DNA from 2 places in the Arthrobacter sp. 179 genome. Region 2 is predicted to be linked to the other one. Evidence: riboswitches for the same ligand, from Rfam matches in the RefSeq annotation. Region 2 holds a riboswitch; the other holds the start of a gene.
What was found. A riboswitch is a leader RNA that binds a small molecule or an ion and turns the genes downstream of it on or off. The one in region 2 is predicted to bind thiamine pyrophosphate.
Positions count from the first base shown of each region.

Region 1: another riboswitch for thiamine pyrophosphate. It lies ahead of thiE (thiamine phosphate synthase); the one in region 2 lies ahead of ACT3UE_RS07355 (3-oxoacyl-ACP reductase).

Region 1 covers NZ_JBQSYU010000001.1:291,487-298,849, reverse strand. Annotated here, with positions in the region: gene ACT3UE_RS01510 (quaternary amine ABC transporter ATP-binding protein) at 1-912, shown strand, start outside; gene ACT3UE_RS01505 (ABC transporter permease) at 913-1,764, shown strand; gene ACT3UE_RS01500 (glycine betaine ABC transporter substrate-binding protein) at 1,810-2,724, shown strand; gene ACT3UE_RS01495 (aldehyde dehydrogenase family protein) at 2,830-4,269, opposite strand; TPP riboswitch at 4,349-4,449, shown strand; gene thiE (thiamine phosphate synthase) at 4,506-5,180, shown strand; gene thiD (bifunctional hydroxymethylpyrimidine kinase/phosphomethylpyrimidine kinase) at 5,177-6,676, shown strand; gene ACT3UE_RS01480 (uracil-xanthine permease family protein) at 6,798-7,363, shown strand, end outside.
Region 2 covers NZ_JBQSYU010000008.1:103,496-110,858, forward strand. Annotated here, with positions in the region: gene ACT3UE_RS07345 (hypothetical protein) at 1-293, opposite strand, end outside; gene ACT3UE_RS07350 (LLM class flavin-dependent oxidoreductase) at 530-1,861, opposite strand; gene ACT3UE_RS07355 (3-oxoacyl-ACP reductase) at 1,864-2,628, opposite strand; TPP riboswitch at 2,957-3,051, opposite strand; TPP riboswitch at 3,109-3,218, shown strand; gene ACT3UE_RS07360 (ECF transporter S component) at 3,254-3,886, shown strand; gene ACT3UE_RS07365 (ABC transporter ATP-binding protein) at 3,928-5,607, shown strand; gene ACT3UE_RS07370 (energy-coupling factor transporter transmembrane component T family protein) at 5,604-6,410, shown strand; gene ACT3UE_RS07375 (hypothetical protein) at 6,534-6,809, shown strand; gene ACT3UE_RS07380 (hypothetical protein) at 6,997-7,248, shown strand.

The DNA.
Region 1 (7,363 bases), on a different contig from region 2:
GTGATGCAGAACGCAGCCTACGCGCTGGAGATCCAGGGCATCTCGAAGCAGGAGCGCACCACCCGGGCCCAGAAGATCCTGGACGTCGTGGGACTCAAGGGGTGGGGCGATAAATACCCCAGCGAACTCTCCGGCGGCATGCAGCAGCGTGTGGGCCTGGCCCGCGCCCTGGCCTCCGAAACCGACATCCTGCTGATGGACGAGGCCTTCTCGGCACTCGACCCGCTGATCCGTCGCGATATGCAGGAGCAGTTGGCCTCACTGCAGGCCGAACTCGGCAAGACGATCGTCTTCATCACCCACGACCTGAACGAGGCCATGTTCCTCGGGGACCGGATCGCGGTCATGCGCGACGGGGAGATCGTCCAGATCGGCACCCCCGACGACATCCTCACCCGCCCGGCGAACGACTACGTCTCGGCCTTCGTGCGCGACGTCGACAGGACCCGGGTGCTCACCGCCGGAACGGTCATGGAGACCCCGCGTTCCGTCGTCAACCTCTCCGGTGGTGCCCGCAATGCGTTGCGGACCATGCGCGAACTGCAGACCTCGGCCGCCTTCGTGCTGGACCGGCAGCGCAAGCTGCTCGGAGCCGTCCGCGACCGCGAGGTGATGGGCCTGCTCGAACGCGGAGGTACCGACCTGGAAGAAATCATCACCGTCGGCAATGACCCGGTCACCGCCGAGACGGCGCTGAACGACCTGTTCGGCCGCTCCGTGGAGTCGCCGGTACCCCTGCCGGTCGTCGACGACGAGGGCCGGCTCATCGGCGCCATCGCCCGCGCCACCCTCCTCTCCGCGCTGGGCAACGTCCCCTCGACCACCAGCAGCGTCCCGGTGGTCGCCGCCGACCAGCCGGAAGACACCGATGCCCCCGCGGCTGCATCCGACGACGAAGGAGGTGCCCTCTAAATGACCGATCAGCTATTCCGCATTCCCGTCGGCCACTGGGGCGAAGTGGTCCTCAACTGGTTCATCGCCAACCTCGGCGGGCTCTTCAACCTCATCAAGTCCTTCTTCCAGAACTGGTACGACGGGCTGGCGTGGATCCTCACCGCTCCGCCGTTCTGGGTCGTCATCCTCGTGCTGGCCCTGCTGGCCTGGCTCCTGCGCAGTTGGAAGATGGCCATCGGTACGGTCATCGGACTGCTGTTGATCTACGGGATGAACCAGTGGGAGCACTCGATGGAGACCCTGTCGCTGGTCCTGGTGGCCAGCATCGTCGCGGTGATCATCAGTGTTCCGCTGGGCATCCTCACCGCCAAATCCAAGATCGTTTCGGCGGTCGTCAAGCCGATCCTGGACTTCCTGCAAACCATGCCTGCCTTCGTCTACCTGGTCCCGGCGATCCTGCTGTTGGGGATCGGCGTCGTCCCCGGAATCGTGGCCACGATCGTGTTCGGCATGGCGCCGGGCACCCGCTTCACCGAATTGGGGATCCGCAGCGTCGATACCGAGGTCGTCGAGGCCGGCCAGGCCTTCGGCGCCTCCCCGGGACGCATCCTGCGCCAGATCCAGATCCCGCTGGCGCTGCCGACCATCATGGCCGGCATCAACCAGGTCATCATGCTCTCCCTGTCCATGGTGGTCATCGCCGGCATGGTCGGCGCCGGTGGTCTCGGCAAGGATGTCTACGCCTCCCTGACGACCCTGAACACTCCCCTGGGTGTCGAATCAGGTCTGTCGGTGGTCATTCTGGCCATCTTCCTGGACCGCATCACCGCCTCCCTGGGCCAATCCAACGTGCCGGCGAAAAACGGCTAACGACCCTACGCCCCGCTGGCGGGGCGCGAAGAAAGGAAATGAACAATGCAAAGGAAATTCGCATCAATGATGGGGATCGCCGCCACGGCGGCCCTCGCGCTGACCGCCTGCGGCAGCGGCGACACCGGAAGCAGCGAATCCGAGGTCCCCGACTCGCCTGAGAACGGCGACCAGGCCGCGCTGAACATCGGCGTCATGGCCGGCTGGGACGAAGGCGTGGCCGTGTCCAACCTCTGGAAGCAGATCCTGGACAAGAAGGGCTACGACGTCGAACTCACCGACGCCGATGCCGGCCCGGTCTTCGCCGGTGTCGCCTCCGGTGACCTGGACCTGACCATGGACGTCTGGATGCCGCTGACGCACAAGAAGTACTTGAAGAAGTACGGCGACGACATGACCAAGCTGGGCACCTGGTACGACGATGCCAAGCTGACCATCGCGGTCAACGAAGACGCCCCGATCGATTCGCTCGAGGACCTGGCGGCCAATGCCGACAAGTTCGGCAACACGATCTATGGCATCGACCCGGGCGCCGGGCTGACCGACACCACCGAAAAGGCGGCCATCCCGGACTACGGCCTGGAGAAGATGGACTTCAAGACCTCCTCCACCCCGGCCATGCTGGCCCAGCTGAAGAAGGCCACGGACGCCGATGAGGACATCGTCGTCACCCTGTGGCGCCCGCACTGGGCCTACGACGAGTTCCCGATCAAGGATCTGAAGGATCCCAAGGGTGCCATGGGCGACGCGGAAACCATCACCTCCTACGGCAACGCCGACTTCGCCGACACCTACCCGGGACTGACCGAGTGGTTGAACGACTTCACGATCGACGATGACCACCTGTTCTCCCTGGAGAACGCCATGTTCAACGACACGGACACCGATGACTACGGACCGATCGTCGACAAGTGGATCTCCGAGAACCAGGACTACGTGGATTCGCTGACCGAGAAGTAGCCACGATCCATCGGCAGGTGCCATGGCACCGACCGTAGCGAAGGGCCCGGACCGCATTGAATGCGGTCCGGGCCCTTCGTCTGTCGGGGCACTCGGCCGGGCGGATCAGCCGATCGAACGCATGATCTTCCGCTTGGCCCAGCCGAAGGGCGGGTAGACGGCCCGCAACGTATCGAGCATCGCGGTCTTGGACAGCACCGGACGTTGCTGGCTGAAGGTATCGAACCCGAATTTGCCGTGGTAGTTCCCCGTCCCCGAGGCCCCCACCCCGCCGAAGGGCAGCGCGGGGACCGCCAGGTGCATGCTGCACACATTATGGGCGATCGCCCCGGCCCGCACCTGGTCCTCGAAGGAGGTGTGCAGGCGCGGGCGTTCGCTGAACAGGTAGGCGGCCAGCGGTGAGGGGCGGGAGTTGATGAACCGCACCGCATCATCGAAGCGGTCGACCTGGATGATCGGCAGGATCGGACCGAAAATCTCCTCCGTCATCACCGGGGCCGCCGGGTCGACGTCAGCCAGGACCGTGGGGGCGATGTACCTCGCCTCCGCGTCGCTGGTCCCCCCGGCCACCACCCGTCCCTGCCCCAGATAGGATTCCAGACGTTCGAAGTGCGAGGCGTTGATGATCCGCCCATAGTCCTTGCTGCCCGAGGGGTCCTTCCCATAGAACGCGCCGATGGCCTTGGGCAGCTGCTTTTCCAGTTCGGCCGCCGCCGTGGCCCCGACCGCCAGGACGTAGTCCGGGGCGACACAGGTCTGTCCGGCATTCATGAACTTCCCGTGGGCCAACCGCCGGGCGATGGCGGGGAAGTTCCCGTCGGCGACCACCGCCGGACTCTTCCCGCCCAGTTCCAGGGTCACCGGGGTCAGCGTTTCCGCCGCGGCCCGGGCCACGATCTTCCCGACCCGTTCGCCTCCGGTGTAGAAGATGTGGTCGAAGTCCATCTCCAGAAGTTCGCTCGTCGTCTCCGCGGCCCCCTCCAGGACCGCGACAGCGCGCCGATCCAGGTACTGCGGGATGAGGGCGGCCATGACCGCCGAGGTGGCCGGAGCCAGTTCGGAGGGTTTGAGGATCACGGTGTTCCCTGCCGCCAGGGCACCGACCAGCGGGCCGAGCAGCAACAGGACCGGATAGTTCCAGGGGGCGATCACCAGGACCATGCCCAACGGACGCGCCTGGACGCGGGCCGACGCCGGTTGCAGCGACAGCGGGACCTTCACCGCCTCATCCGCCATCCAGTCGCCCAGGTGCAACAGGGCATGATCGATTTCGGCCTTCACCCGATCCAGTTCGGTCAGCCGGGATTCGGCCGCCGGTTTACCCAGATCCGTCATCAACGCGTCACATAGGGTCTGTTCTTGATCCTGGATCAGCCGTTCGAGTGCCTTGAGCTGGGCGCTGCGGAACCTGCGGGGGTGGGCCAGCCGGGAGTCGGCGGCATCACGCAGCCGGCGGGCCGCGGTGGCCGGGAGTTCGGCGTCGGGGCCCGCCGGCACGACGGGCGCGGAAACTGCTGGGGGACGGGAACGTCGGTTCATGGCCATGGGTACGACACTAACGTGGACACCGCCGGCGGGGCAGCCGGTCGGTTTGCCGCCCCCAGTGGGGGACTGTAGGCTCACGATCACTGACACGGGGTGTCCGCCACCGGCGCGGACTGAGAGCACACCCGGCAAGAACCTGATCTAGTTCGTACTAGCGGAGGGATGTCGCCCATGCACCAACATGCGCCCACCTTGGCCCATTCACCCACCGACTGCTTTGTTGAGGCGGTGCTCGCATGAGCGCGCCGGTTCCCGGAAGCGGGATCTACCTCGTCGCCAACTCCACCAGCACGGCCGGACGGCCCTTGGCCACCATCGTGGCCGAGGCCGTCGCCGCGGGGGTCGGGACCATCCAGCTGCGCTGCAAGGACCTGTCCGCCCGCGAATTCCTGGCCGAGGCGGCCGCCTGCGCCGAACACACCGCGGGCCGGGCCCTGCTGCTGCTCAACGACCGGGTGGACGTCTACCTGGCGGCCCGTGCGGCAGGGATCCGCGTGGACGGGGTCCATATCGGCCAGAAGGACCTGCCCGCCGAACTCGTCCGGTCCCTCATCGGACCCGATGCCGTGCTGGGGCTCAGCGCCAGCACCGAGGACCACTTCGCGGCAGTAGCGGAACTGCCGGCAGGCACCATCGACTATCTGGGCACCGGGGCCGTCCGGGCCACGCCCACCAAGAAGGACCACCCGACCCCGCTGGGGTTCCCCGGCCTGGCCTCGTTGATCTCCCGGGCCCCGCTGCCCTGCGTGGCGATCGGCGGGCTGGGCTCCGGCGACGCCGCGGACGCGCACACCGCCGGGGCCATCGGCATGGCCGTCGTGCGGGCCATCTGCTCCGCCGCCGAACCCCGGGACTCTGCTGCCGCCCTGGTTCAGGAATGGACCCGGGCAGCACGAACGGAGACCGCATGAGCGCCCCGAACACCCCCAACATCCTGTCCATCGCCGGGGCCGACCCCTCCGGCGGGGCCGGGATCCAGGCCGACCTGAAATCGATTGCCGCCTGCGGTGGCTACGGGATGGCGGCGATCACCGCACTGACCGCCCAGAACACCCGGGGAGTCACCGGGGTCCATACCCCTCCGGCGGAATTCCTCACCCGGCAACTTGAGACGGTCGCCGCCGATATCCGGATCGATGCGGTGAAGATCGGCATGCTGGCCTCCGCCGAGGTCATCGAAGCCACCACCGCCTGGCTGGGTACCCGCCCGGGCACCACCGTCGTGGTGGACCCGGTGCTGATCTCCACGTCCGGGGACCGCTTATTGGAGCACGACGCCGAGGAGGCCCTGCGTCGGCTGCTCCCGTGGGCCGATGTCCTGACCCCGAACACCGCGGAATTGGCGGCACTGCTCGAGGAGCCGGTCTGCACCCGATGGGACGACGTCCTGGACCAGGCAGCCCGGCTCGCGAGGCGGTATTCTGTCCTGGTCCTGGCCAAGGGCGGCCACCTCACCGGCAGCCGGTGCCCGGATGCCCTCGTGGGCCCCGACGGCGTCATGGCTGCCGTGGAGGGTGACCGCATCGACACCCCGAACACCCATGGGACCGGGTGCTCGCTCTCCGCGGCGCTGGCTACCCTGTGGGCCCGCTGCGGGGACTGGGGGGATGCCCTGCGGCTGGCCCGCGGGTGGCTTGAAGGCGCCCTGCACCGTGCCGATGAACTCGAGGTCGGCGAAGGACATGGTCCGGTGAATCATTTCGGGGCGCTCTGGGACGGTACGGCGATCCCGACGACGGGGGCCTTGCTGGGCACCTGGTGGAACGATCTGGCACCGCTGCGTTCGGGGATCGACGATCTGCCGTTCATCCGTGCGCTGCGGGACGGGACCCTGCCCTCGGAGGACTTCCACTTCTATCTGGCCCAGGATTCCTTGTACCTGCGGACCTACTCCCGGGTCCTCTCCCGTGCCGCCGAGTTGGCGCCGAACCGCGAAGAGCAGCAGTTCTGGGCTTCCGGGGCCGTCGGCGCCCTCGAGGAGGAGGCGAATCTACATCTGCACCGGCTCGGAGATGCCCCCGATCCGGAACCCAGCCCCACCACCTCGGCCTACCTGAACCACCTGGTGGCCTCCGGCGATTCCTATCCCGAGCTCGTGGCGGCCATCCTGCCCTGTTATTGGCTCTACCAGGACATCGGCCAGCGGCTGGCCGCCGCGGCCCACCCGGGCCACCCCTATGCCGACTGGCTCGCCGCCTACTCCTCCCCCGAGTTCGACGAAGCCACCAGCGAGGCCATCGCGCTGGTCCAGAAGGTGGCCTTGCGGGCGGGTTCCACCACCCTGGCCGGGATGCGTCGCGCCTTCGACGAATCGAGCCGGCAGGAATTGTCCTTCTTCGCCCAGACCCCCGAAGACGCCGCCCCGCGATCGGCCTCCCTCCCCATGCCGGTGGCGGCCATCGGCTGATGCCGGCGCACCCCGGCAGGGGGCCCGACCCCGCCGCCCCGGGGTCGGGGGCGGTAGGATTCCGTGGGGCCCCGCACCGGTGAGGCCCCACCAACCCGCAGGGCCCCGATGGAGGACACCCATGAGCAATTTCCCCGGCTTCGGCTGGACGGTCCACGGCGACGGCACAACGATTCGACCCGGCACCGTGGTGGCCCCCGATGAACGGCTGAACTGGTTCCAGACCACCGGCATCGGCGTCCAACACGTGATGGCCATGTTCGGATCCACCGTGCTGGTACCGGCGCTGACCGGCTTCCCGGTCACCTCCACCTTGTTCTTCTCCGGGGTCGGGACCATGCTGTTCCTGCTCATCACCGCCGGCCGGGTACCCAGCTACCTGGGCTCCTCCTTCGCGTTCATCGCCCCGGTGACCGCCGCCATGTCGGGACATGGTTTCGCCGGGGCCCTGGGCGGCGTCGTCTTCTCCGGTGCGGCCCTGTTCATCATCGGGCTGGTGGTGCAGAAATCGGGCACCGGGTGGATCCACGCCCTGATGCCTCCGGTGGTCATGGGCACGATCGTCGCGCTCATCGGACTGAATCTGGCCGGATCGACCACCGAGGCCATCGAGTCGGTCCCGCTGACCACCTTCTCCACCGTCGCCGCCATCGTCTTCACCGCGGTCCTCTTCCGTGGCCTGCTGGG
Region 2 (7,363 bases):
TTCATATTTCCTGCGGTGTCGAATGATCCTTCGTGCAGCACAGCGCACCGTAAGGCATAGAAATCGATCCCGTTGATCCAAACCGTGCCCTTGTCTGTGTACGATTCGGTCAGTCTTGACGTGTATTTGTGACTGAAGTTCTGGTCGATCCATCGAACAAAACGAGTGCCTTGCTTAGTATTTGGCCAGGCTAATTTGCTGGCTATGTCGGGAAGCGTCAGGGCAAGGGTCAACGCGGAGTACCAATTCTTCTGTTCTACGGCCGTCCGCACGGCGCTCGTTAGATGTTTCATAAGTGGAGCATATTTCCCGCTTGTGACAGTTGGGGGTCGAATCATGCCTTGGCGTTGAAATTGGCTTTGCTCTGTATCTCGGGGCCGCTCTAATGCCGTCCCATCAGCAGCCGGTATTTATGTGTGACACGGACGCATAAGGCTCGAAAAGTAACTGAGGCAATTCGTGTTGCAGATTGTTGCCGTTCAGCTGGCGGTCTGAACGCTTGTCGCTAGCCTCGCTGCATGAACACGATCTAGCCCACCGGCCGCTCCAGACCCAAGTGCCCGCGCAGCGTTTCGGTCGGGTATTCGGTGCGGTAGAGCCCACGACGTTGCAATACCGGCACGACCCGGTCCACGAACTCCTCCAGCGAATCAGGCAGCATCGGCGGCATCAGGTTGAAGCCATCGGCGGCCCCCGAGGTGAACCAGCGTTCGATGGAGTCGGCGACCTGCTCGGGGGTTCCCACCATGGTGCAGTGGCCTCCTCCTGCAGCCATCCGGCCCAGCAACTGACGCACGGTGGGGCTTTCGGCCTCGACGATGCGCAGGATGGTGGCGTACCTGCCCTGCGGTCCGCTGAATTCCGTCGCCGGCGGCAGTGCCGGAACGGGGGCATCGAGCTCCCAGTCGCTGCAGTCCTGACCGATGAACGTCCCCAGCTGGTCCAGTGACTGTTCGGTGGGCAGCAGTGCATCCACCTCGGCCTGCTTCGCCAGCGCTTCGCCCTCGGTCGATCCCAGGAAGGCGACTAGGCCGGGCATGATCGCCACCTTCGCCGGATCCCTGCCCTCGGCGGCAATGCGCCGCTTCATATCCGAGTAGTAGTCCTGCCCGCTGGCCAGATCGTAGGCCACCGCGTAGATCCCCTCGGCATGGCGTGCCGCCAACTGGCGACCGGATTCCGAGGCCCCGGCCTGGAACAGGACCGGGCGGCCCTGGGGTCCCCGGGGGACGTTCAAGGCTCCGGCCACCCCGAAGTGCTCCCCGGAGTGGTTTACGGGTCTGACTTTGTCGGGATCGGCGAAGAGCCCGGCGCGGTCGGCGAGCACGGCATCGTCGGCCCAGGAATCCCAGAGGGCCAGGGCGACGTCGATGAACTCGGCAGCCCGGGCATAGCGTTCGGGACTGGGCGGCATGGCATCCATCGAGTGGTTGCGTGCCTCGGCGTCGAACATCGAGGTGACCACGTTCCAACCGATGCGTCCGGCGCTGATGTGATCCAGTGAGGCGAGCATTCTTGCAGCGTGGTACGGGGTGTAGAAGGTGGTGGAGACGGTGGAGATCAGCCCGATCCTGCTGGTGCTCCGCGCCATGGCGGCCAGCGCGGTCAACGGTTCGAAGAACCACCGGGGACCGGCTGACGGGTTCCCCGCCGAGTGTCCGTCGGCGAAGAACACGGCGTCGAACAGTCCGGCCTCGGCGGTTTGGGCCATCCGTTCGTAATGCTCGATGCTGCCCAGCTGTTCGACCGCAGAGTCAGGGTGGCGCCAGGCTGCCTGGTGGTGCCCGCAGGCATTGAGGAAGGCGTTGAGATGTAGTTGGCGTGGCGCCGTTTCGGCGGTGTCGGTTGTATGTGCGCTCATCTCTAGTTCTTCACCAATCCGCCGTCGACCACCAGGTTCTGCCCGGTGACCGCACGCGCCCAGGGGGAGGCGAAGAACAGGATCGCGTCGGCGAATTCCTCCGGGGTGGTGACCTTGCGCAGGGGGGTGGAGGAGGCAATGAAGTCGAAGACCTCATCGGGGGTCGCTGCGCTGGCGTCGGTGGTGCGCAGCAGGCCTCCGGAGACTATGTTCACCGAGACCTGGTGTTGGCCCAGATCTGCGGCCAGTGTGCGGGTCAGGGACAGCAAGGCCGCCTTGGCTGCCGTGTAGTCGTGATAGGGGACTACGGGATTCTGGAACAGGTTGGTGCCGATGTTGATGATCCGCCCGAAGCCGTGTTCGCGCATTCCCGGTAGCGCCGCCTGGGTCGTGTTCAGGGCTCCGCGGACGCTGCCGGAGAACTGGGAGTCGAACTCCTCCCAGCCGATCTCCGCGGCCGACGAGCGGGCATCGCCGTTGAAGGAGAAGTCGGCCAGGGCGTTGTTCACCACCGTGGTCACCGGGGAGCCGAAGTGCGCTTGTGCGCTTTCGAGCATCGTTGCGACCTGTACCGGGTCGGTGACATCCGCCTGGATGGCCAGGGCCTGGTCGGGGCCGTGGGCTGTGGCAATTTCCTCCGCCGCCTGGGCTGAATGGCGGTAGTTGATGATGACGCGGGCGCCTTGTGCGGCAAAGGCTTCAACGATGTGGCGGCCCAATCCGCGGGCGCCTCCGGTGACGAGGACAAGCTGGTCTGAGAGGTTCATCTGGTCTCACTTTCGTAGCTGCCGGTTGCAGCGGGTAGGTGGTGCTGGAGGGGGGGGAGCCCCGCAGACAGAATCGCCGGGGGAGATGAGTGAAGAAGACGGCGGACACAGCGCAAGGCAGAGGCAAGGTGTCTGCATGCCCGACGGCGGATAGCTGGCTTCGTGCGGGATCCTCAGCTGCGGGGCAGCTGGCGGGAAGGCATCAAAAAACTGGCCGGGCGGTGCCACGGCAGGATGCGGAGCGCCAGGGTGGACGCCGGCAACGCATGGCGGAATCGGGCAGTGGGGGCGTGACTCGGCGGGGCCGTCCACGGTGGGCCATGAGGCGAATGAGCACCTGCAACATCCCTTCGCTAGTTCGAACTAGATCAGGTTCAACGGGTGTTCTCTCAGCCAGGAATCCTGGCACCCCGTGTCACTGCTTCACACCCTACACACCTGCAGCAGCGATTCGACAACTTCGTTTCCCCGTGTACAGTCTGTGCTGAACACGGGAGTCCGGTGAGCCGGGCTGAGAGGAAGCTGATCAAGCTTCGACCGTCGAACCTGATCTGGATCATGCCAGCGCAGGGAGGCAAAAACTCCAAATCCCGTGCCCTGTTCACTCAACAGAAGGGGCACGACAGTGCACTCATCAACCACGCCTTCAACGGCGCCGTCCCTGACGCGCCGACGCTTTTCCTTCGACCTGAAGGACCTGATGCTCATCGTGGTCCTCGGCGTCGTCTTCGGCTTCCTCTACTGGGCACTGGTCCAGGCCTCGGCCGGGCTGACACTGGTCCTGGGCCCGCTCGGGGACCTCTCCTCGCACTTGCTCTTCGGCGGGTGGCTGATCGTCGCCCCGATCGCCGTCGCCATCATCAGACGACCCTTCGCCGGGATCCTCGCGGAGGTCATTGCCGGTGGGGTGGAGGTCGTTTTCCTCGGCTCGACGGCAGGACCCATGCTCTTCCTGGTGGCCGCCATCCAAGGTCTGGGCAGCGAACTTCCCTTCGCCCTGCGTCGCTACCGGTCCTTCAGCTGGCTCACCTACGCCTGCTCCGGACTGCTCGGAGCAGGATTGGCCTTCGCCGTCTCGGCCTTCCGTTTCGGATGGTACGGCCAGGATTTCTTTGTCATCCGGCTCATCGTTCAACTGCTCTCCGGGCTCATTCTCGGCGGTCTCCTGGCCCGCAAGACCGTTAACGCGCTGGCCAAAACCGGCGTCGTGGACAACTACGCCATCGGCCGGGACCTGCCAACCGCCGAGGGAGCATGAAACCGGAAAGTACGCCGGTAGTCGTGCTTCAGGACGTGACCGTGACCTACCCCCGAAGGCCGGCGCCGGTCCTGGATCGGGTGACCTTGAGTCTAGAAGCAGGCGAACAGGTCATCATCCTGGGGCCCTCGGGGGCCGGAAAGTCGACGCTTTTAAACCTGATGACCGGGGTCATCCCGCATTCGGTGGCGGCACGGTTCACCGGCCGGGTCCTCGTCGCTGGTCAGGACACCGCTCACACCGGCGTCGCCGAATTATCGCGGACCGTCGGCGTCCTGGCCCAAGACCCCGAATCGGCGATGTGCATGCCCGATGTGCAGCGGGAAATCGCCCTTCCACTGGAGAACCATGCGGTCCCCCCACGAGAAATCGAGAGTCTGATCGATGAGGCGCTGGAACAGGTCAACGGAGCCAGCCTCAAGGACAGGTCAACACGGCAACTCTCCGGCGGCCAAGGACAACGGGTGGCCTTGGCCGCCAGTCTGGTCGCGGAGCCACCGGTGCTGCTGCTCGACGAACCCACCTCGATGCTCGACGCCGAAGGCATCTCATCGGTGCGCCGAGCCATCGACCGGGTGGTGCACGACCGTGGCCCCGCCGTGGTGCTGGTGGAACACCGCATCGACGAGTATGCGGGAGCCGACGGCGTGGCAGGGCTCCCCGGACGGGCCATCGTGCTCGACGCCGACGGTGCCCTGCTGGCCGACGGCCCCACACGGAGCGTGTTGGAACAATCGGCACGCCAGCTCGTGGACGCCGGGTGCTGGACACCGTTGGAAACCGAGCTGCAGGCGGCGTTCGGCACAGAAGGCGGCTTGGCCTCGCCCATCGTCCGCGAAGAATTGCTGCACTGGGCCCAGGGCCAACCAACGGTTCCGCAGCCGACGCAGGCCACCGACAGCGTGGTCCTCTCCGCACGAGGCCTCTCGATCACCCGGGCGGCAATCCCTGCCCGGAAACGACGCCGCGAACCCGCGATGATCAGCCCCCAACTTGAAGGCATCGACTTGGAACTACGCTCCGGGGAGATCGTCGCCCTGTTGGGCGCCAACGGGACGGGCAAGACCAGTCTGTTGCTCGCGCTCGCCGGGCTGCTGCAACCACTAGCCGGCACGATATCGGGGGACCGGCCCGGACTGGTCTTCCAAAACCCCGAACACCAATTCGTGGCCACCACTGTCCGAGAAGAAGTTGGCCATGGACTGCCGACGCTCATCAACGGGCGTCCTGCCCAAGAGAAGATCGATGACCTGCTGGCCGAACACCGGCTGACGCATCTGGCCGCGAGTAACCCCTTCCGACTCTCGGGCGGAGAAAAGCGGCGGCTCAGCGTCGCGGCCATGCTCGCTCATTCACGCAACGTCCTGTTGGCAGACGAACCGGGCTACGGGTTGGACCGGAAAGCCACCATCTCGATGATGGGAGCCTTCCGGGACGCGGCGGCCGACGGACAGTCGATCCTGTTTTCCAGCCACGATCTGCGTAGTGTCGCGAGCCTGGCCCACCGGGGAATCGTCATCGCCGAGGGAACCATCATCGCCGACGGGCCGATTTTTGACGTGCTGGGCGACCGAGACGTCTTGGCCAGGGCAGGGATCGTGCTGCCCCCGCTGCTGGACTGGCTGCTGGGCCTCGGGAAGAGTCCGGAGCAGATCAAGAACATCCTGGCTGGTCTGGATCAAGAAGTGGCTGCTGCGGCACGGATGCCGGTGCCCTCGTGAGCGCGGCCCCCTTTCCGTGGGTCGTCACGACCACGCCCTTGGGCCGTCGCAACCCCACCATGAAGCTCGCCCTGCTCTTCGTGGTCTCCTTCGCCTTGCTCTTCGTCTTCGACCCGCTGACCCCGGCCCTGCTCTATCCGTTGGCGCTGGCCGCCGTACTGATCTGGGGCCGGCCCTCGCCCCGGATGCTGCTGCTGGCCCATATCCCGTTCCTGGGGTTTGCACTCGGGATGCTCATGATCAATGCCATCACCCGGCCGGGGGAGGAACTCTTCACGGTTCTGGGCCTTCAGGTCAGCGTCGAGGGAGTGAACCTGGGGACTTCCCTGGCCCTGCGCACGTTCGTTCTGGGGGTGTTGTCGATCGGTTTCGTCCTCTCCACCGATGCCGTGGCCCTGACCGACAGCCTGCATCAACAGGCCAGACTGGGTCCGAGGCTCTCCCATGCCGTCCTGGCCGGCTACCAGATGCTCCAAGACATGCCGGGCACCTGGCAGACGATCCGCCAGGCCCATGCCGTACGGGCTCCCGAGTCGGCACCGGGGGTGCGGCGACCCAAGATCCGGGAGTTCGGCCAGGCTGGCTTCTCCCTGATGGTGGTCTCCCTCCGCCGGGGTGAGCGCATGGCCCAGTCGATGGAGTCCCGTGGCCTGGGGCTGGCTCCACGAACGATCTGGAAGCCCATCAGGCTTCAACGAGCCGACTGGATCATGGCTCTGGGCGTGCTCACCGTTTTAGCTGTGGTGCTCGGTCTGGGTGTCACGGGTGGGTGGATCAGAGGGTACTCCGCTCTCTGGGAGTAGACCGGGAGTCGGGCTCTGCACGGCCTACCTACCTTCGCTTGGTAGGCTGCATCCTTTGCGCCCCGGTGAGAGGAAGACGGTATGAGTCAGGACCCCAGTACCTTCCGGAGGAGTGCGCGCGCGATGAATAATCGTGCGACCAAGGCCAAGAAGCTCGCCCGATTCCTCTGGGATCGGCATCTGGGGCCCGAGGAACTGGCCCAATACACGGATCAGGAACTGCGCTCCATTGCCCGGGACGCCGGAGTGCATCCTCCCTCAACCGGTGAAACCTGGGAGGCGACCGCCGAATTGCTCGCCGCCCAGGAGAACTGGTTGGAGAAGCATCCGAACCACCCGCTGGGTGAACGACACTTCTTCGCCGAAGGCTGGCAATACGAGCCCGGGTTCGGCAGCTAAGGAGCTCGCCTCCTGATGAGCAAAAAGTCGACCGGCCGGACCCCTGATCTAAGTGCCCGAGTTCGACAGACACGTGTTTCTGCTCCGAAAGGCAGGAGGACGCCTCGCTGGTTCAGGAGGTGGCGGCGTTTTAGCGTGGTGGCAGGGCAGACGCCAACGCAGCAGCCAAGTCTCCACGGAGACTGACATGCAACTCGCACCCATGTTCTCGGCTGCCGGCGGCGTCCTGACGACGGCAGGTTGCGCCTCGTTGACACCCCGGACCGTCGCGACCGTGGTGGTGGACGATGATTCATCGGCCACCACGACTGAACCCGAGACCCAGGCAGGGGCAGGGTTTAGGGCAGCGGTGGCCGGGGTGTTGCCTCGGGTGATGGCCGGTGGGCTGAAGGGGTTCAGGAGTGGGGCGATGGTCCCTGCAGTAGCCTCGAAACCATGAGTGCGGTACGCGGGCCCGGCCGTTTGCCCCACCATGCGCCGTTCGTCCGATTCTGGGCAGCTTCCACCGTCTCGGACTTCGGCACCTACGTCGCGCTGCCTGCTGAGGTCGCCCG